One region of the Streptomyces sp. NPDC092369 genome, then DNA from elsewhere that is predicted to be linked to it. Evidence: riboswitches for the same ligand, from Rfam matches in the RefSeq annotation. Region 1 holds a riboswitch; each other region holds the start of a gene.
What was found. Region 1 has a riboswitch for cobalamin ahead of ACIQI8_RS09965 (cobalamin biosynthesis protein). Riboswitches for the same ligand answer to the same signal wherever they lie in the genome.
Positions count from the first base shown of each region.

Region 2: another riboswitch for cobalamin. It lies ahead of ACIQI8_RS03365 (CbtB-domain containing protein); the one in region 1 lies ahead of ACIQI8_RS09965 (cobalamin biosynthesis protein).
Region 3: another riboswitch for cobalamin. It lies ahead of metE (5-methyltetrahydropteroyltriglutamate--homocysteine S-methyltransferase); the one in region 1 lies ahead of ACIQI8_RS09965 (cobalamin biosynthesis protein).
Region 4: another riboswitch for cobalamin. It lies ahead of ACIQI8_RS19745 (ribonucleoside-diphosphate reductase subunit alpha); the one in region 1 lies ahead of ACIQI8_RS09965 (cobalamin biosynthesis protein).

Region 1 covers NZ_JBIVQP010000002.1:65,929-70,578, reverse strand. The annotation lists gene cobN (cobaltochelatase subunit CobN) at 1-184, opposite strand, end outside; gene ACIQI8_RS09970 (cobyric acid synthase) at 181-1,692, opposite strand; gene ACIQI8_RS09965 (cobalamin biosynthesis protein) at 1,689-2,630, opposite strand; cobalamin riboswitch at 2,728-2,891, opposite strand; gene ACIQI8_RS09960 (hypothetical protein) at 2,959-3,180, opposite strand; gene ACIQI8_RS09955 (anion permease) at 3,215-4,465, opposite strand; gene ACIQI8_RS09950 (lysozyme) at 4,619-4,650, opposite strand, start outside.
Region 2 covers NZ_JBIVQP010000001.1:748,833-753,482, forward strand. The annotation lists gene ACIQI8_RS03355 (histidine phosphatase family protein) at 56-664, shown strand; gene ACIQI8_RS03360 (CbtA family protein) at 914-1,666, opposite strand; gene ACIQI8_RS03365 (CbtB-domain containing protein) at 1,689-1,910, opposite strand; cobalamin riboswitch at 1,946-2,095, opposite strand; gene ACIQI8_RS03370 (medium chain dehydrogenase/reductase family protein) at 2,354-3,397, opposite strand; gene ACIQI8_RS03375 (TetR/AcrR family transcriptional regulator) at 3,532-4,191, shown strand; gene ACIQI8_RS03380 (TetR/AcrR family transcriptional regulator) at 4,467-4,650, opposite strand, start outside.
Region 3 covers NZ_JBIVQP010000001.1:744,123-748,772, forward strand. The annotation lists gene helR (RNA polymerase recycling motor ATPase HelR) at 1-1,827, shown strand, start outside; cobalamin riboswitch at 1,924-2,148, shown strand; gene metE (5-methyltetrahydropteroyltriglutamate--homocysteine S-methyltransferase) at 2,321-4,639, shown strand.
Region 4 covers NZ_JBIVQP010000003.1:626,017-630,666, forward strand. The annotation lists gene ACIQI8_RS19725 (CstA-like transporter-associated (seleno)protein) at 1-49, shown strand, start outside; gene ACIQI8_RS19730 (DUF3311 domain-containing protein) at 220-474, shown strand; gene mctP (monocarboxylate uptake permease MctP) at 471-2,099, shown strand; gene ACIQI8_RS19740 (GNAT family N-acetyltransferase) at 2,173-2,679, shown strand; cobalamin riboswitch at 2,727-2,873, shown strand; gene ACIQI8_RS19745 (ribonucleoside-diphosphate reductase subunit alpha) at 2,996-4,650, shown strand, end outside.

The DNA.
Region 1 (4,650 bases):
CGTCCTCCCAGGCCCGCTTGCCGCCGAGCAGCCGTACGACGGCGAGGTCCGCGCCGTCGAGGAGTGCGGGCAACTCGCCCTCGACATCCACCCGGTTCGGGTTGCCGATCCGGTACCCGGCGCCGGCGGCCCGGGCCGCCAGCAGATCCGTGTCGGCGGTCGACAACAACAACACTGTGCTCATGCGGGCGCTCCCGGTGGAATGAAAGGCAGTCCTTGCGGCGCGCCGGACTCGATGAGCCGCCACAGCGCGTCCGTGTCCGCGTGCTGTTCGATCAGGTCGCCGAGCCGGTCGAGCTGCTCCTCGCGCAGCGCGGCGAACGAGGTGTCGGCGGCGGGCACGAACCGGCGCCCCGCGGCGGCCGCCACTTCGCGCAGGAACGCCCGCCGGAATCCGTCCGACTCCAGCGAGCCGTGCCAGTGCGTGCCCCAGGTCTGACCGACCCGGCAGCCGTCCAAGAAGGGTTCGCCGCCGTTCAGTTGGGCGACACCGTGGTGGATCTCGTACCCCTCGACCGTCTCGCCGATGGCTTCCCCCACCGGCCTGGTGAGCGTCTTCTCGCGCGCGAACCGCACCCGCAGGGGCAGCACCCCGAGCCCGTCCACATGTCCGCGCCGGCTCTCGACCTCGTCCTCGATGTGCTCGCCGAGGACCTGGAAACCACCACAGATACCGAGGATCGGCCGCTGCTCGGCGGCCCTGCGGACCAGGGCGTCGGCAAGTCCCCGCTCCCGCAGCCATTCCAGCGCCTTCACCGTGCCCCGCGTTCCGGGGATCACGACGAGATCGGCGTCGGCCAGTTCCTCCGGCCGGTCCACGAACCGCACCACGACGCCCGGTTCGGCGGCCAGCGCGTCCACGTCCGTGAAGTTGGACATGAGCGGGATCGCGCAGACGGCGACGCGCAGCACGTCCTCACCGACGGGCGGCGCGGTGCTGGACTCGCGGACGGTCCCGCGCAGCGAGATCCGCAGCCCGTCCTCCTCGTCGATCCCGAGTCCGTGCCGGAAGGGCAGCACGCCGTACGTCCGCCGCCCGGTGAGGCCGAGGAGCATCTCCAACCCCGGTTCCAGCAGCGTCACATCGCCGCGGAACTTGTTGACGAGGAACCCGGCGACGAGGGCCTGGTCCTCGGGCGAGAGCAGCGCGACGGTCCCGAAGAAGGAGGCGAAGACACCCCCGCGGTCGATGTCGCCCACCACGAGCACGGGCAGCCGCGCGTTGCGCGCGATCCCCATGTTCACGATGTCGGTCCGCCGCAGATTGATCTCGGCAGGACTGCCGGCCCCCTCGCAGATCACCGCGTCATACGTGCCCCGCAACTCGGCGAGACAGTCGAGCACGGTCCCGAGCAACCGTTCCTGCCGCCCGCCGTGATAGCCCCGCGCACTCATCTCGCCGACCGGCCTGCCCATGAGGACGACCTGGCTGCTCCGCTCGCCACCGGGCTTGAGCAGCACGGGATTCATCAGCGCGGTCGGCTCGATCCGGCAGGCCTGCGCCTGCATGGCCTGCGCCCGCCCGATCTCGGCGCCCTCGCGCGTCACGAACGAATTGAGGGACATGTTCTGCGCCTTGAACGGCGCGACCTTCACGCCCTGCCGCACCAGCCACCGGCAGATCCCGGCCGTCACGACACTCTTGCCGGCGTCGGAGGTGGTCCCGGCGACCAACAGCCCGCCGCCGCTCATGAGTTGCGTCCCTTCGTGAGCAGCCGCCCGGCGACGCTCACGCCGAGCGCGAGCAGACCGACGCGCCGGGAGAGCCGTACGGCCCGGTCGATGTCGTCCACGGCCACCGCGCGCCCGGCTCCGTTGAGCACGGGCCGGTGCTCGACCCGTCCCCCGTACGACAGCGTCCCGCCCAGCCGCACCCCGAGCGCCCCCGCGAACGAGGCCTCCACGGGCCCGGCGTTGGGGCTCGGGTGCTTGCCGGCATCAGTGCGCCAGGCGCGTACCGCCCCTCGCGGATCGTCGCCCGCCACGGTCGCGAGTACGGCGGTGAGCCGTGCCCCCGGCCAGCCGGCCACGTCGTCGAGGCGGGCCGAAGCCCAGCCGTAGCGGCGGTACTTGGCCGACCTGTGCCCGACCATGGCGTCGAGGGTGTTCACGGCCCGGAAGCCGACAAGGCCCGGCACGCCCGCCACCGCACCCCACACCAGGGCGCCCACCACCGCGTCGGAGGTGTTCTCGGCGACGGACTCGACGACGGCCCGGGCGATCCCGTCGGCGTCGAGGGCCTGGGGGTCGCGCCCGCAGAGATGGGGCAGCCGGGCCCGCGCGCCCTCGATGTCCCCGGCCTCCAGCGCACGACCGATGACCCCGGCCTCGCGGGCGAGGGAGGTCCCGCCGACGACGGCCCAGGTGGCGGCGGCGGTCAGCGCGACGGAGGCGGTACGGGAGGGCCGTACGGCCGAAGTGGCCACGGCGGCCAGGGCGATGGCACCGCCCGCGCACACGGCGGTGTGCAGGGCACCCCACCCGCGGTGGTCGCGCCACAGCACCCGCTCCACGGCACCGGCGGCCCGGCCGAACGCGGCGACCGGATGGCCGCGGCGCGGATCGCCGAGCAGATGGTCACCGAGGAGGCCGGCGGCGGCGCCGTACGCGAAGACGCGATCGGCACGCATCGGCTCAGCCGGCCGTCGGATCGGGCAGAGCTCGGGTGATGGACCTCAACAGGCGGCCGCGCATGGCGAATTGTCCTCACTCAGGGTGTCCGCGCCCTGGTTCGAAGAGAGCGACGGCGAGAGTTCCTGGCTCCCGGGACTACCTACCCCGGTGACAGTGGCGGGACCGCGCCGGAATCACACCGGCTTCCTCTCTTGCCGCCGTACTTGGCCCCGGCAGTCCACCACGGGCCTGGAAGAACCGTCAACTTGCCGCTGACCTGCGACGGGAGAGTGTGCTGAGGCCCACACGAGCCCCGTCGGAGGTCAGCGGACGGACGGGCGGCGATCAGGCGACGATCAGGGAGATCCCGTACGCCACAGCCGCCGCGCACGCCGCGAAGCAGACGTAGGCGCCGGTCACCGCGAGGGTGGCCGAGCCGCCCTGGGCCGTGGCCTTCTCCTGGCGGGACAGGCCCGCGACGCCGAGGGTGAACAGGGCCACGAGGCCCACGGTGACCACGAGGCTGACGCCGAAGACGGAGCCGAGAGTCGCCCAGTCGATGTGCATGCTGGTGATTCCTTCGTTACCGGGTGGGCGGGGCTCAGAGGGCGGGGGCGGCGGCCGACGGGGCGGCCGGGTCGGCCGCGGAGGTCGTGGGCGCCGGGATCGTGGCCGTCAGGCCGTCGGTGACCGGGCCCGCGGGGGGCGGGGTCACGGCGGCGATCGCGGTGGTCACCACGCCGGCCGGCTCCTCGGTCTCGTTGACGTTGCTGTGGTCGACGACCTCGCGGCGGGACAGCTTCCAGATGGCGGCGCTGGAGGCGATCAGGAAGACGGCGACGACGGCCGTGCCCCAGTCGCCGAGGTCGGTGACGGACTCGGCGAGCGCGCCCACCAGGGCGGCGGCCGGCAGGGTCAGGCCCCAGGCGGCGAACATGCGGGTCGCCGTCGACCAGCGGACCACGCCGCCCTTGCGGCCCAGGCCCGCGCCCATCACCGAGCCGGAGACGACATGCGTGGTGGAGAGGGAGAAGCCGAGGTGGGAGGAGGCCAGGATGGCGGTCGCCGCGCTGGTCTGGGCGGCGAAGCCCTGCTGCGGCTGAAGCTCGGTCAGGCCCTTGCCCATGGTGCGGATGATCCGCCAGCCGCCGAGGTAGGTGCCGAGCGCGATGGCGAGACCGGCGGAGAGGATGACCCAGGTGGGCGGGTCGGAGTCGGGGGCGACGGCGCCGCCGGCGACCAGGGCGAGGGTGATGATGCCCATCGTCTTCTGCGCGTCGTTGGTGCCGTGGGCCAGCGAGACCAGTCCGGCGGAGGCGATCTGGCCGGCGCGGTAGCCCTTCGCGGCGGCCTTGCCGTCGGCCTTCCTGCCGAGCCGGTAGGACAGGCGGGTCGCGAGCAGCGCGGCGACACCGGCCACGATCGGGGCGGCGACCGCCGGGAGCAGCACCTTGGTGACGAGCGCGTCACCGTGCACCGCACCGGTGCCGGCCGAGGCGACGGTCGCGCCGATCAGCCCGCCCATGAGGGCGTGCGAGGAACTGGACGGCAGCCCTACGAGCCAGGTCACCAGGTTCCACAGGATCGCGCCGACCAGCGCGGCGAAGATGACCTCGGGACGGATACCGGTCTCATCGACGAGACCCTTGGAGATCGTGTTGGCGACCTCGACGGAGAGGAAGGCGCCCACCAGGTTGAGCGCGGCGGACATCGCCACCGCCACCTTGGGCTTGAGCGCACCGGTCGAGATGGTGGTGGCCATCGCGTTGGCGGTGTCGTGAAAACCGTTCGTAAAATCGAACGCGAGAGCGGTTACGACCACAATCGCGAGGATCAGCGAGAAGTTTTCCATTTACCCAGACAATCGTTCGAGGTCATCGGTCCTTTGAACGTAGGCAACCTGAATGAACGGAAAGTGAACTGAGGGGGGCTTGGTGGTGTATGGAACGCGAGGTCGCCGCGCCGATCCGTCCCGGTCGGCACGACGACCCCGGCGCCCCTTGGCTCAGTAGCCCCGCGCGAACCGCTTCAGCTGGG
Region 2 (4,650 bases), on a different contig from region 1:
GTGCCGTGTCCAAGGGAGACTGACAGTTCACGCACCGCATCAGGAGGAGCCGCCCGTGACCAGTCGTGTCACCTTCATCTCGCCCGCGATGAGCACCTCGCTGCGCCAGGCGCGCTTCGACGACGGCGGCTCGATCGAGGCCGGCGGAGAGACGCGGGCCCGTGCCGTGGCCGGAGCCCTGCCTCCGGGTGCGCGGGTAGTCGTGGGTCCGAGCCTGCGCTGCCGCCAGACGGCAACCGCGCTGGGTCTCAACGGGTCGGAGGAAGCAGCGGAGTTGGCGGGGCTGGACGTGGGGCGCTGGCGGGGTCTCACCCTCGCCGAGGTCGGTGCCGGTGAGCCGGAGGCGGTGGCCCGATGGCTCGCCGATCCGGCGTCCGCCCCGCACGGCGGGGAGTCCGTCGAGGAGTTGTGCGCGCGGGTGGCGCGGTGGCTGGACGCGTCCCTCGGCGCGGACGGCCGTACTCTCGCCGTGGTCGAACCGGACGTCGTACGGGCCGTGGTGGTGCACGCGTCGGACGCGCCCGCGGCGGCCTTCTGGCGGCTGGACGTACTGCCGTTGACCGCTACCTCGCTGAGTGGGCGTGCAGGCCGCTGGAACGTGCGGATCGGGCAGCCGCTGGAGACGGCCGAGGCGGCTGAGGTCCCGTCGGCCGGTGGTTCATGAGGCCGGGTCCCGGTGTCGGCGTAACAGCGCGGCGATCGCGCAGCGCAGCCAGTCGATGTCGGCGTCCGGGTCCGTGTGCGTCGACGCGGCTTCGCAGGTCCCGGGCGGTGCCGCGACCAACTCCAGCAGTTCCCGCAGGAGTTGCTCGGTCCGCTCACCTTCTCGCCGGGTCGTCGTCGGCGGGACTGACGGGAGAACGCGAGAGGGCCCCCGGACGATTCGGCGGGCCCTCTCGTCAGGTCGGTCGTGTCAGTGCGGTGCGGGCACCGCCGTACCCGCCGTGACCCGGGCGGGCTTCGGGTTCAGCAGCCGTTCGGCCAACTCGCCGAAGGCCAGGCCGAATCCGCCCCACAGAGTGATCTGCATGGCCAGCGCGGAGAGCCGGAAGCGCCACAGCACGGTGGCCGGGAAGTCCGCGGGGACCTCGTTGATGACCGGCAGGAACGCGTACGCGAGCCCGATCACCAGGGCGAACGCGGCGAGCGCGACGACGGTCGCGTACCAGGTGCCCAGGCTCGGCGCGAGCCGCTTGCCGAGGATGGCCGCGGCGATCGCGAGGAGCACGCTGAGCACCATCATCAGGAAGTACAGGGTGGTCCGCTTGCCGATGGTGTCGGGGTCGCCGACCGCCGGCGGGTTGGCCGGGTACTTCAGGAACGGGACGACGTAGACGGCCAGCAGGGCGCAGCCGGACAGCAGCAGCGCGGTGGCCCGCGGGCTGAACCGGCCGACGCGGCCGAGCGCGAAGCAGAAGGCGAGCGCGGCGATGCCGCCGAACGCGACGCCGTAGATCAGGACACCGGTGGCCAGGCCCGCGGTGGACTGCAGGGAGCGGGAGACGATCTCCATCTCGTGCTCGTGGGAGTGCGCGTCCTCGAAACCGATCGCCTTGTCGACACTCGGTTCACCGAGGAAGTAGGCGACGACGAGAGCGAGCACGCCGGCGGCGAGGCCGGCGAGCATGCCCCGCACGAGAAGGTTTCGCACCGTTGCGGAGTTCATGTGAGTGCTGGTTTCCCTCGGGTCAGTGGCAGGGGAAGCCGAGCAGGTGACGGGCGTCGTGCACCCACTCGTGGACGTCCGAACCGGACACGAGGGAGGTGGCGCCCTGTTCGGCGCCGACGAAGTAGAGCAGGACCAGCATCAGGATGCCGAAGAAGACCGCCCAGGGGACGATCGCGCCGATCGGCAGCTTGGCGGGGAGAGCGGGGGTGGTGGCTGTCGGCTGAGCGACGTGCTGCGCCATGGCAGGGCCTCCTCTGGGAGTTCGCGTCCCATCTCGGTGGTGCACAGGACGACGGCTACGGGTCTGACTCGCCCCCCTCCGCTAAAGGGGTGGCACACAGTGGCGCGACCGTGCCGGACTCCCACCGGCTTCCGTTTTGGCGTCGTCGATATCAGAGTGACCGTACCGTGTGTCGCGAACATGGCCAATACCGCGCTACCTGGGGTGATGCGGCTCTCGTCTGCGGGGCGGCCCGGAGTGTCGGCCTCCGTCGTCAATTCACCGCGCGCACAAGCCGGTTCGGGCGCCACGCGATCGGCGGTCCCGCGCGCGTACCTTTTCCCGGGCCGACGGCCACATCGGGGTAGTCGGAGAGCACCTTCGGGAGGGTGACGGGCAGTTGGCCCTGCCGGTGGCGCCGGAGCAGGTCGAGCAGACAGGGGTCGGACCTGGACGCGACCGCGTCACGGGGTCAGTACGATCTTGCCGGCGACGGTCCCGGACTCGGCGAGCCGCATGGCCTCGGCGGTGCGGGCCAGCGGAAGTTCGGCGGCGATGCGGGCGGTGACCTCGCCGCGCTCCAGGGCCGCGAAGACCTGGGTGAGGTCGGCGCGCAGCCGGTTCCGGAACGCGTTCTTGGCCAGGGCCCGGCCCGCCCAGACGTTGTAGAAGTAGGCGTGGCGGCCGTTGGGCAGGGCGTTCCACAGCCAGACGCGGCCGAGCAGCTTGAACACGGGCCACTGCTTGGATCCCTGGTCGTCCCGGGTGGCGGCGCTGCCGTAGGAGACGAGCGTGCCGCCGGGCGCGAGCAGGCGCCAGGAGTCGACGATGCCGTGCCCGCCGACGTGGTCGAAGACGGCGGCCACTCCGTCGGGGGCGAGTGCGCGGATGCGCGCGGCGACGTCGTCGGCGCGGTAGTCGACCGGGATCACTCCCTGCTCGCGCAGGGCGTCGTGGTGCCGTACGGAGGCGGTGCCGATCACCTTCGCCCCGGCGGCGCGGGCGAGTTGGACCAGGACGGAGCCGACGCCGCCGTTGGCGCCGAGCACCACGACGGTCCGGCCCGCACGCACGCGTGCCTTGCGGTGGAGCATCTGCCAGGCGGTGATGCCGTTGAGGACCATCGTCTCGGCCTCCGCGGCGCCGATCCCGTCGGGGACCTCCACGGTGTCCGCCGCGTCGACGACCACGTGGCTCGCCCAGCCGCCGACCTTGAGGAGCGCGGCCACCCGGGTGCCTATCAGCTCGGTGCCGACGCCCTCGCCGGCCGCCACCACCGTGCCGACCAGGTCGTAACCCGGCACGAAGGGGAACGCGGGCTGGTCGTAGTACCGGCCGCGGCGCATCTGCTGCTCGGCGAAGGAGACTCCGGTCGCCTGCATACGGATCACGACCTGTCCCGGGCCCGGGGCCGGGACGGTGCCCCCGGTGCGGATCTCCAGCCCCTCCGGCTCCACCGTGCCCGGCAGGACGACCTCGACGAGTCCTTCGTGTCGTTCGGTGCTCATGATGACCTCCACGTCGCTAGCGCTTGTCGCTTGAGTTAGAAGCTATAACCGTCGCAAGGGATAGTCAATAGCCAACGTGATAACCTCTAACTAAATCGCTCAGGGTGCCCTCAGGGGCGTGAACGGAGGCGGCCGTGGCGAGCACGAGGACGGAGACCCCGCGCGAGCGCTATCGCGCCCAGGTCCGAGCGGAGGTCAAGGAGCACGCGTGGCAGCAGATCGCCACGGCGGGAGCCTCCGGCCTTTCGCTCAACGCGATCGCCAAGCAGATGGGGATGAGCGGACCGGCGCTCTACCGGTACTTCGCCAACCGCGACGAACTGATCACCGAGCTCATCAAGGACGCGTACCGCAGCCTCGCCGACACCCTGCACACGGCCGCCGCTTCCGACGCCGACCTGGCCGGACTGGCCCACGCCATGCGCCGCTGGGCCCTGACGGACCCGCACCGGTACTTCCTTCTCTACGGCACGCCCATCCCGGGCTACCACGCTCCCGACACCACCACCGCGATCAGCGCGGAGATCATGGCGGTCCTGCTCGACGCCTGCGCCGAGATCCCCGTACGACCGCCGGCCGAGGGCCCGGGGGCGGCGTTCGCCGAGCATCTGCGGGAGCACGGGCACTGGGCCCGCGGCCACCCCGCCCCGCCGGAGGTACTGCACCGGGCGCTGACCGTCTGGACCCGGCTGCACGGCCTCCTCTCGCTCGAACTCGCCGGTCAGTTCAACGGGATGGGATTCGACCCGGACCTGCTGTTCGCGAGCGAACTGGAGGCGCTGACCACGCCGTAGACACCACCGGGGTTCCGCTGCCCCTCTCGAACGACGGGGGTCGCCTCGACGAGCGTCTTGCGGCCGTCGTCAGGGTCCTTGGCCGTGGTGATCGGACCACCGGCACGCAGCGTCACGAGCGTCTCGGCCATCGACGATGCGGACCGGCGGGGTCAGTTGCGACCAGGCCCACTGCATGTCGTCAGGCACCGGCTCGGTACGCAGCCGGGTCATCGCCTTCATCAGCCCCCCGCCCCCTGCGGTGTACGGGAGTTGAGAGAACTCGGCGCCGGCTTCTACGGACGATCGGACGGGCCCGTGGGGCCGGCGTCGACCGCCCACCAGGCGGGCGCGCACGCCACGGACGCGTCGATCAGGTCCTCCTTCGTGACCGACGGGTCGTCGAGCCAGGCCCTGATAGCGCCCGCGAAACCGTGGGCCATGAACTGCGCGATGACCTGGCGGTTGGCCTCGGGCAGT
Region 3 (4,650 bases), on a different contig from region 1:
CGCCGGCTGCTGCTCGACTGGCGCTCCCCCGCCGCCGAGCCGTTCTTCGGCGCCACCCACGCCAACCCGATGGGTCTGTCGAGCCGCCGCAGGTACCGCTGGACCGAGGGCCGGATCAGCGACTACTGGGACGAGGTGTTCACCGCGGACGGGTTCGCCGGGCATGCCGCGCTCGACGACCAGTCCGCGTTCATCGCGAGCCTCGGCAGCAATCGGTCGGCGCGGATGCGGGACGTGCTCGGCACCATCCAGGCCGACCAGGACGCCATCATCCGCGCGGGATCCCGCGGCACGCTCGTCGTCGACGGCGGTCCGGGCACGGGCAAGACCGTCGTCGCCCTGCACCGCTCCGCCTATCTCCTGTACTCCGACCCGCGTCTCGGCCACCGCCGTGGCGGCGTCCTGTTCGTCGGTCCGCACCGGCCGTACCTGGACTACGTCTCCGACGTCCTGCCGAGCCTCGGTGAGGAGGGCGTGCAGACCTGCATCCTGCGGGACCTCGTCGCCGAGGGGGCGGCGGCCAAGGAGGAGAGCGACCCCGAGGTGGCCGCCCTGAAGTCGTCCGCGGACCTGGTGAAGGCGATCGAGAAGGCCGTCAGGTTCTACGAGGAGCCACCCGCCAAGGGCATGACGGTCACCACCCACTGGTCCGACATCCCGCTGAGCGCCGACGACTGGGCCGTGGCGTTCGACGCGGCCGAACCCGGTACTCCGCACAACGAGGCGCGCGAGCAGGTCTGGGAGGAACTGCTCACCCTCCTGATGGAGAAGCACGAGGGCGACGCCCCGACCACCCTGTTGCGCAAGTCGCTGCTCCAGAACCGGGCGCTGCTGACGGCCTTCAACCGCGCGTGGCCGCTGCTCGAAGCGACCGACCTGGTCGGCGATCTGTGGACGGTCCCCGCCTATCTGCGGATGTGCGCTCCCTGGCTGGACCGCGACGACGTCCAGAAGCTGCAGCGCGCGGAGGCCCAGGCCTGGACGGTGTCCGACCTCCCCTTCCTGGACGCGGCACGGCAGCGGCTCGGCGACCCGGAGGCGGCGCGGCGCGAGCGCCGCCACAAGGCAATCCTCGCCGCCCAGCGCGAGCGCATGACCCAGGTCGTCGACAACCTGATCGAGGCCGTGTCCACCTCGGGCGACGACGGTGACGAGGGCATCGGCCTGGTGAAGATGCTGCGTGGCGAGGACGCCCAGGTCAGCCTGGTCGACGAGGCCGAACTGACCACCGTCGACCCGGACCTGCTGGCCGGACCGTTCGCGCACGTCGTCGTGGACGAGGCGCAGGAACTGACCGACGCCCAGTGGCAGATGCTGCTGCTGCGGTGCCCGTCCCGGAGCTTCACCATCGTCGGGGACCGCGCCCAGGCCCGGCACGGGTTCACGGAGTCCTGGCAGGAACGGCTCGAACGCATCGGACTCAACCGGATCGACGTGGCCTCGCTGAGCATCAACTACCGCACCCCTGAAGAGGTCATGGCGGAGGCCGAGCCGGTCATCCGGGCCGCGCTCCCGGACGCCAACGTCCCGACCTCCATCCGCAGCAGCGGTGTCCCCGTCGTGCACGGCCCCGCCTCGGATCTGAACTCGGTCCTCGACACCTGGCTCGCCGCACACGACGACGGCATCGCCTGTGTCATCGGTGATCCCACGTTCCGGGCGACGTCCCGAGTCCGCTCACTGACTCCCGAGCTGTCGAAGGGACTCGAGTTCGACCTGGTCGTCCTCGTCGACCCGGAGAAGTTCGGCGAGGGCATCGAAGGTGCGGTCGACCACTATGTGGCGATGACCCGGGCGACCCAGCAACTCGTGGTCCTCAGCAGCTGAGAACCCCGTCCACGACCAGCGCCGATCCGGTCCCGGGCGGGCCGGATCACCCTCCGGACGGCGGACGCGGCGCTTCGGTCCGCCGCGCCACCCCGTAGGCTGGCCCGTGCAGCTGGTTCGCCCCGTCCGCCAGGCGGGATGCGTCGCAAGAGGGAACCCGGTGGGAATCCGGGACTGCCCCGCAGCGGTGAGCGGGAACGACCGCCGTCATACGCACTGGGCCCACGGAGGGCTTGGGAAGCGACGGCCAGTAGGAGTCCGCCGGGAGACCGGAGGACGTGCCCGCGAGTCCGAAGACCTGCCAACTGCCCGCGTACGGCCGATTCGTGCGCGGACATCCCGGTGACCTCGTGGGCGGGTCGGCGTACATACCAGGCGGACGACCGCGCGGTTCCAACTGCCGCGCGGGGTCGTGACCGCCCGGTTTCGTCACCCTTCGCGCTCGTGTCCCGTCGCCGGGATCTCAGGGATCCATCTCGCGAAGGAGATCTCCGTGACCACCAGGACCGCAGCCGCGGCAGCGCGGGCCACCGTGTACGGCTACCCCCGCCAGGGCCCGAACCGGGAACTGAAGAAGGCGATCGAGGGCTACTGGAAGGGCCGCGTCACCGCCGACGACCTGCGCGCCACGGGCGCCGAGCTGCGTCGCACCAACTGGCGGGAGCTGGCGAAGGCCGGCGTCGACGAGGTGCCGACCGGCGACTTCTCGTACTACGACCACGTCCTCGACACCACCGTCATGGTCGGCGCCATCCCCGCCCGCCACCGCGCCGCCGTCGAGACGGACGCCCTGGACGGGTACTTCGCCATGGCGCGCGGCACCCAGGACGTGGCGCCGCTGGAGATGACGAAGTGGTTCGACACCAACTACCACTACCTGGTGCCCGAGTTGGGCCCCGACACCGTGTTCACCGCCGACTCGACCAAGCAGGTCGAGGAGTTGGCGCAGGCGCTGGCCCTGGGGCTGAGTGCCCGTCCGGTGCTGGTCGGTCCGGTCACCTACCTCCTGCTGGCCAAGCCCGCCCCTGGCGTGCCGGCGGACTTCGACCCGCTCACCCTGCTCGACCGGCTGCTGCCCGTGTACGCCGAGGTCCTCGCCGACCTGCGTGCGGCGGGCGCCGAGTGGGTGCAGCTGGACGAGCCCGCCCTGGTCCAGGACCGCACGCCGGCCGAGCTGAACGCCGCCACGCGCACCTACCGTGACCTCGGTGGCCTCACCGACCGGCCGAAGCTCCTGATCGCCTCCTACTTCGACCGGCTCGGCGACGCGTTGCCGGTACTGGCCAAGGCGCCGGTCGAGGGGCTCGCGCTGGACTTCACCGAGGCCGCCGCCGCCAACCTCGACGCGCTGGCCGCCGTGGGCGGACTGCCCGGAAAGCGGCTGGTCGCCGGCGTGGTCAACGGCCGCAACATCTGGGTGAACGACCTGTCGGCGTCCCTCTCCACCCTCGGCACCCTGCTCGGGCTCGCCGACCGGGTCGACGTGTCGGCCTCCTGCTCGCTGCTCCACGTGCCGCTCGACTCCGCCCGGGAGCGGGACATCGAGCCGCAGATCCTGCGCTGGCTCGCGTTCGCGAAGCAGAAGACGGCCGAGATCGTCACCCTCGCCAAGGGTCTCGCCCAGGGCACCGACACGATCGCCGCCGAACTCGCCGCCAACCGCGCGGACTTGGCCTCCCGCACCGGCTCACCGATCACGAACGATCCGGCGGTACGGGCCCGCGCCGCCGCCGTCACGGAGGCCGACGCCCGCCGCTCCCAGCCCTACACCGAACGTGCCGCGGCCCAGCGTGCCCACCTCGGCCTGCCGCTGCTGCCGACCACCACGATCGGCTCCTTCCCGCAGACCGGTGAACTGCGCACCGCCCGCGCCGACTTGAGGGCGGGCCGGGTCGACATGGCCGGCTACGAGGAGCGCATCAGGGCCGAGATCCAGGAGGTGATCTCCTTCCAGGAGAAGACCGGCCTGGACGTCCTCGTGCACGGTGAGGCCGAACGCAACGACATGGTCCAGTACTTCGCCGAGCAGCTGACGGGGTACCTGGCCACGCAGCACGGCTGGGTGCAGTCCTACGGCACCCGTTACGTCCGGCCGCCGATCCTGGCCGGCGACATCTCCCGCCCCGAGCCGATGACCGTGCGCTGGACGACGTACGCCCAGTCCCTCACCTCACGACCGGTCAAGGGCATGCTCACCGGGCCCGTCACCATGCTCGCCTGGTCCTTCGTCCGTGACGACCAGCCGCTCGGCGACACTGCCCGCCAGGTCGCGCTCGCCCTGCGCGAGGAGGTCAACGACCTTGAGGCGGCCGGGACTTCGGTGATCCAGGTCGACGAGCCCGCGCTGCGCGAGACGCTGCCGCTGCGCGCCGCCGACCGCCCGGCCTACCTGGCGTGGGCCACGGAGGCGTTCCGGCTCAGCACGGGCGGGGTGCGGCCGGACACGCAGATCCACACGCACATGTGCTACGCCGAGTTCGGGGACATCGTGCAGGCCATCGACGACCTCGACGCGGACGTCATCAGCCTGGAGGCCGCCCGCTCCCACATGCAGGTGGCGCGCGAACTCGCCTCGTACGGCTATCCGCGCGAGGCGGGACCGGGCGTGTACGACATCCACTCGCCACGGGTGCCGGGCACGGAGGAGGCGGCCGATCTGCTGCGCACCGGGCTCAAGGCCATCCCCGCCGAGCGGCTGTGGGTCAACCCCGACTGCGGTCTGAAGACCCGCGGTTGGCCCGAGACCCGGGCCTCGCTGGAGAACCTGGTCGCCGCCGCCCGCAGGGTCCGTGAGGAACTGCACGGGGCCTGACGCCTGGGCCC
Region 4 (4,650 bases), on a different contig from region 1:
CACGGACCGTCAGGAAGCGGATCCGCGACAGGGCTTCCGTTGCTGCTGAGAGCCTTTCGCGGAGCCCCGTTGGGCCATCTGTCGGGCCTTCACAGAATCGACATACCGATATGCGGACGAGGTCTTCCGCATCCGTGACACCGTGACCTACATTGCCTGCGCGTTACCCAGGTGATCACAGGCGATCCCTGGTGGCCAGTGAGGGGACGGAGCCGCGGAATGTCAGATGTACCCGAAGTGAAACCACCGGTGGTGACACCGGCCCGCGTGGTGATCGCCCTCTGCCTGATCGCCCCGTTCGTGGCGATGCTCTGGGTCGGCTCGTACGCCAAGACCGACCCGACGTTCATCGGCATCCCCTTCTTCTACTGGTACCAGATGCTGTGGGTGCTGATCTCCACCGCGCTGACCATGACCGCGTACCAGCTGTGGCAGCGTGACCAGCGCGCCCGCACGAAGGGGAGCGCGAAGTGAACGACGGCGTGAACGGCGTGGCGCTCGCCGTCTTCATCTTCTTCTTCGTGGCCGTCACGGTCGTCGGCTTCCTGGCCGCCCGCTGGCGCCGGGCCGAGAACGAGGCCAGCCTCGACGAATGGGGCCTGGGCGGACGGTCGTTCGGCACCTGGATCACCTGGTTCCTGCTCGGCGGCGACCTCTACACCGCGTATACGTTCGTCGCGGTCCCGGCGGCGATCTACGCGGCCGGCGCGGCGGGCTTCTTCGCGGTGCCGTACACCATCCTCGTCTACCCGCTGATCTTCACCTTCCTGCCCCGCCTCTGGTCGGTCTCGCACAAGCACGGCTATGTGACGACCTCCGACTTCGTGCGCGGCCGGTTCGGCTCCAAGGGCCTGTCGCTCGCGGTCGCGGTCACCGGCATCCTCGCGACGATGCCGTACATCGCGCTCCAACTCGTCGGCATCCAGGCGGTGCTGGACGTGATGGGCGTCGGCGGCGGTGACGACACCAACTGGTTCGTGAAGGACCTCCCGCTGCTGATCGCCTTCGGCGTGCTCGCGGCGTACACCTACTCCTCGGGACTGCGCGCGCCCGCGCTGATCGCGTTCGTGAAGGACACGCTGATCTACATCGTCATCGCGGTGGCGATCATCTACATCCCGATCAAGCTGGGCGGCTTCGACGACATCTTCGCCAAGGCCGGCGAGGCGTTCGCGCAGACCAACCCGGCGACCGGCAAGCCACGAGGCGCCCTCGCACCGGCCGAGGCCGGCCAATGGACGTACGCCACCCTGGCGTTGGGCTCCGCGCTGGCGCTCTTCATGTACCCGCACTCGATCACCGCGACGCTCTCCTCCAAGAGCCGTGAGGTGATCCGCCGCAACACCACGATCCTGCCGCTGTACTCGCTGATGCTCGGCCTGCTGGCACTGCTCGGATTCATGGCGATCGCGGCCGGAGTCAAGGTCAGCAACGGACAGTTGGCGATCCCGCAGCTGTTCGAGGACATGTTCCCGGACTGGTTCGCGGGCGTGGCCTTCGCGGCGATCGGCATCGGCGCTCTGGTGCCCGCGGCCATCATGTCCATCGCGGCCGCGAACCTCTTCACCCGCAACATCTACAAGGAGTTCATCAAGCCGGACGCCACGCCGGCCCAGGAGACCAAGGTCTCCAAGCTGGTGTCCCTCCTGGTGAAGGTCGGCGCGCTGGTCTTCGTCCTGACGATGGACAAGACGGTCGCCATCAACTTCCAGCTGCTCGGCGGCATCTGGATCCTGCAGACCTTCCCGGCCCTGGTCGGCGGCCTGTTCACCCGCTGGTTCCACCGCTGGGCCCTGCTCGCCGGCTGGGCGGTCGGCATGATCTACGGCACGGCCGCCGCGTACGGAGTCGCCTCCCCCACCCAGAAGCACTTCGGCGGCTCCTCCAAGGAGATCCCGGGCATCGGCGAGATCGGCTACATCGGCCTCACGGCGTTCGTGCTGAACGTGGTCGTCACGGTGGTCCTGACCTTCGCCCTGAAGGCACTGAAGGCCCCGGAGGGCGTGGACGAGACGCAACCGGGCGACTACACGGCGGACGCGGGCGACCCGGGCGTGGCGGTGGAACTGCCGCCGGCCACGGCGGGGACCTCGCACTAGGCGCTCCCGCTCATCGGGCCGCCGGAGGAAATCCGGCGGCCCGTTGTCGTACCCGTCGGGCACACTCGCCTGCATGGACATCGTGATCCGGGCAGCGCGCCCCACCGAATACGAGACCCTCGGCGAGATCACCGCCCAGGCCTACCTCCAGGACGACCTGCTGGCCTTCGGGGACAGCGACTGGTACCTCGGAGAGCTCAGAGACGTGGCCAAGCGGGCGGCCGCCGCCGACGTACTCGTCGCCGCCGATCACGACCGCATTCTCGGCGGAGTCACCTTCGTCGTGGCCGGCACGCACATGGCCGAGCGGGCCGGCCCCACCGAGGCCGAGATCCGGATGCTCGCCGTCGACCGGGCGGCCCGCGGCAGAGGCGCGGGCGAAGCGCTCGTCCGCGCCTGCGTCGACCGCGCGCGAGCCACCGAGGGCTGCACCGGCATCGTCCTGTCCACCCAGCCGACCATGCGCGCCGCCCACCGCATCTACGAACGCCTCGGCTTCGTCCGCGTCCCGGAGCGCGACTGGAACCCCGTTCCGGAGGCCGCCGACTTCGTGCTGCTCACCTATCAGTTGACGTTCTGACACGCTCCGAAGTCGGCACACGACACAACATCTAGGGGTGCTACTACAACCCAACACAAGATGTATGCTCGTGCTCGCTGTCGTCGCAGGGGAATCCGGTGCGAATCCGGAACTGTCCCGCAACGGTGTACTCATGCGTGTTCGCACACGTATGGGCGTCAGTCCGAGGACCTGCCGACAGTGCGCCCGACCGACGTGGTCCGGGTGCCAGACGTCCGGGCCTCGTGGAATGGGCCGGGGACGCGACGCCGTCGTGCGCTCGTGGCTGCCCCCTGCCCTCCGCCAGGCCCCCGTGCCCAGCGAGGGAGAGCCCCACGTGACCATCGCGCCAGCCGACCCGGCTTCAGTCACCGCGCCGGAGACCGACGGCCCCGGTACCGCGTTGCTGCGGATCCTGACCGAGCTGACCGCCGACCTCCCCGACGCCGACCCCGGCCGGGTCGCCGCCGCCGCGCTGCGCGGCCGCTCCGCCCGGGCCGACGAGGCCGAACTGCGCGAGCTGGCCACGGAGGCCGCCGCCGGTCTCATCTCGGAGGACCCCGCCTACTCGCAGGTCGCCGCCCGGCTGCTGACCCTCTCGATCCGCGCCGAGGCCGCGTCGCAGGGCGTGACGTCGTTCACCGAGTCCGTCGCCGTCGGCCACCGCGAGGGCCTCATCGCCGACCGCACCGCCGAGTTCGTCCGCCTCCACGCGGCCCGCCTCGACGAACTGATCGACCGCACGGCCGACGACCGCTTCGGCTACTTCGGCCTGCGCACCCTGCACAGCCGCTACCTGCTGCGCCACCCCATCACCCGCAAGGTCGTCGAGACCCCGCAGCACTTCATGCTGCGCGTCGCGGCCGGTCTCGCGGAGGACGACAGCACCCGCGCCCTGGACGAAGTCGCCGCGCTCTACCGCCTGATGAGCCGGCTCGACTACCTCCCGTCCTCCCCCACCCTCTTCAACTCCGGCACCCGGCACCCCCAGATGTCGTCCTGCTACCTCCTCGACTCCCCACTCGACGAGCTGGACTCCATCTACGACCGCTACCACCAGGTCGCCCGCCTCTCCAAGCACGCCGGCGGCATCGGCATCGCCTACTCCCGCATCCGCTCCCGGGGTTCACTGATCCGCGGCACGAACGGGCACTCCAACGGCATCGTCCCGTTCCTCAAGACCCTCGACGCCTCCGTCGCCGCCGTGAACCAGGGCGGCCGGCGCAAGGGCGCCGCCGCGGTCTACCTGGAGACCTGGCACTCCGACATCGAGGAGTTCCTGGAGCTGCGGGACAACACCGGCGAGGACGCCCGCCGTACGCACAACCTGAACCTCGCGCACTGGATCCCGGACGAGTTCATGCGCCGGGTCAACGATGACGGCGTCTGGTCGCTGTTCTCCCCCGCCGACGTGCCCGAGCTGGTCGACCTGTGGGGCGCGGAGTTCGACGCCGCCTACCGCAAGGCGGAGGCCGCCGGGCTCGCCCGCAAGACCATCCCGGCCCGCGACCTCTACGGCCGCATGATGCGCACCCTGGCGCAGACCGGCAACGGCTGGCTGACCTTCAAGGACGCCGCCAACCGCACCGCCAACCAGACCGCCGAGCCGGGCCACACGGTCCACTCCTCCAACCTCTGCACGGAGATCCTGGAGGTCACGGACGACGGCGAGACCGCGGTCTGCAACCTGGGCTCGGTCAACCTCGGCGCCTTCGTGGTCGGCCGGGACATCGACTGGGACCGGCTGGACGAGACCGTCCGCACGGCCGTCACCTTCCTCGACCGGGTCGTCGACATCAACTTCTACCCGACCGAGCAGGCGGGCCGCTCCAACGCGAAATGGCGTCCGGTCGGCCTCGGTGCCATGGGCCTGCAGGACGTCTTCTTCAAACTCCGCCTGCCCTTCGACTCCCCCGAGGCCAAGGCCCTCTCCACCCGCATCGCCGAGCGCATCATGCTCGCCGCGTACGAGGCGTCGACGGACCTGGCCGA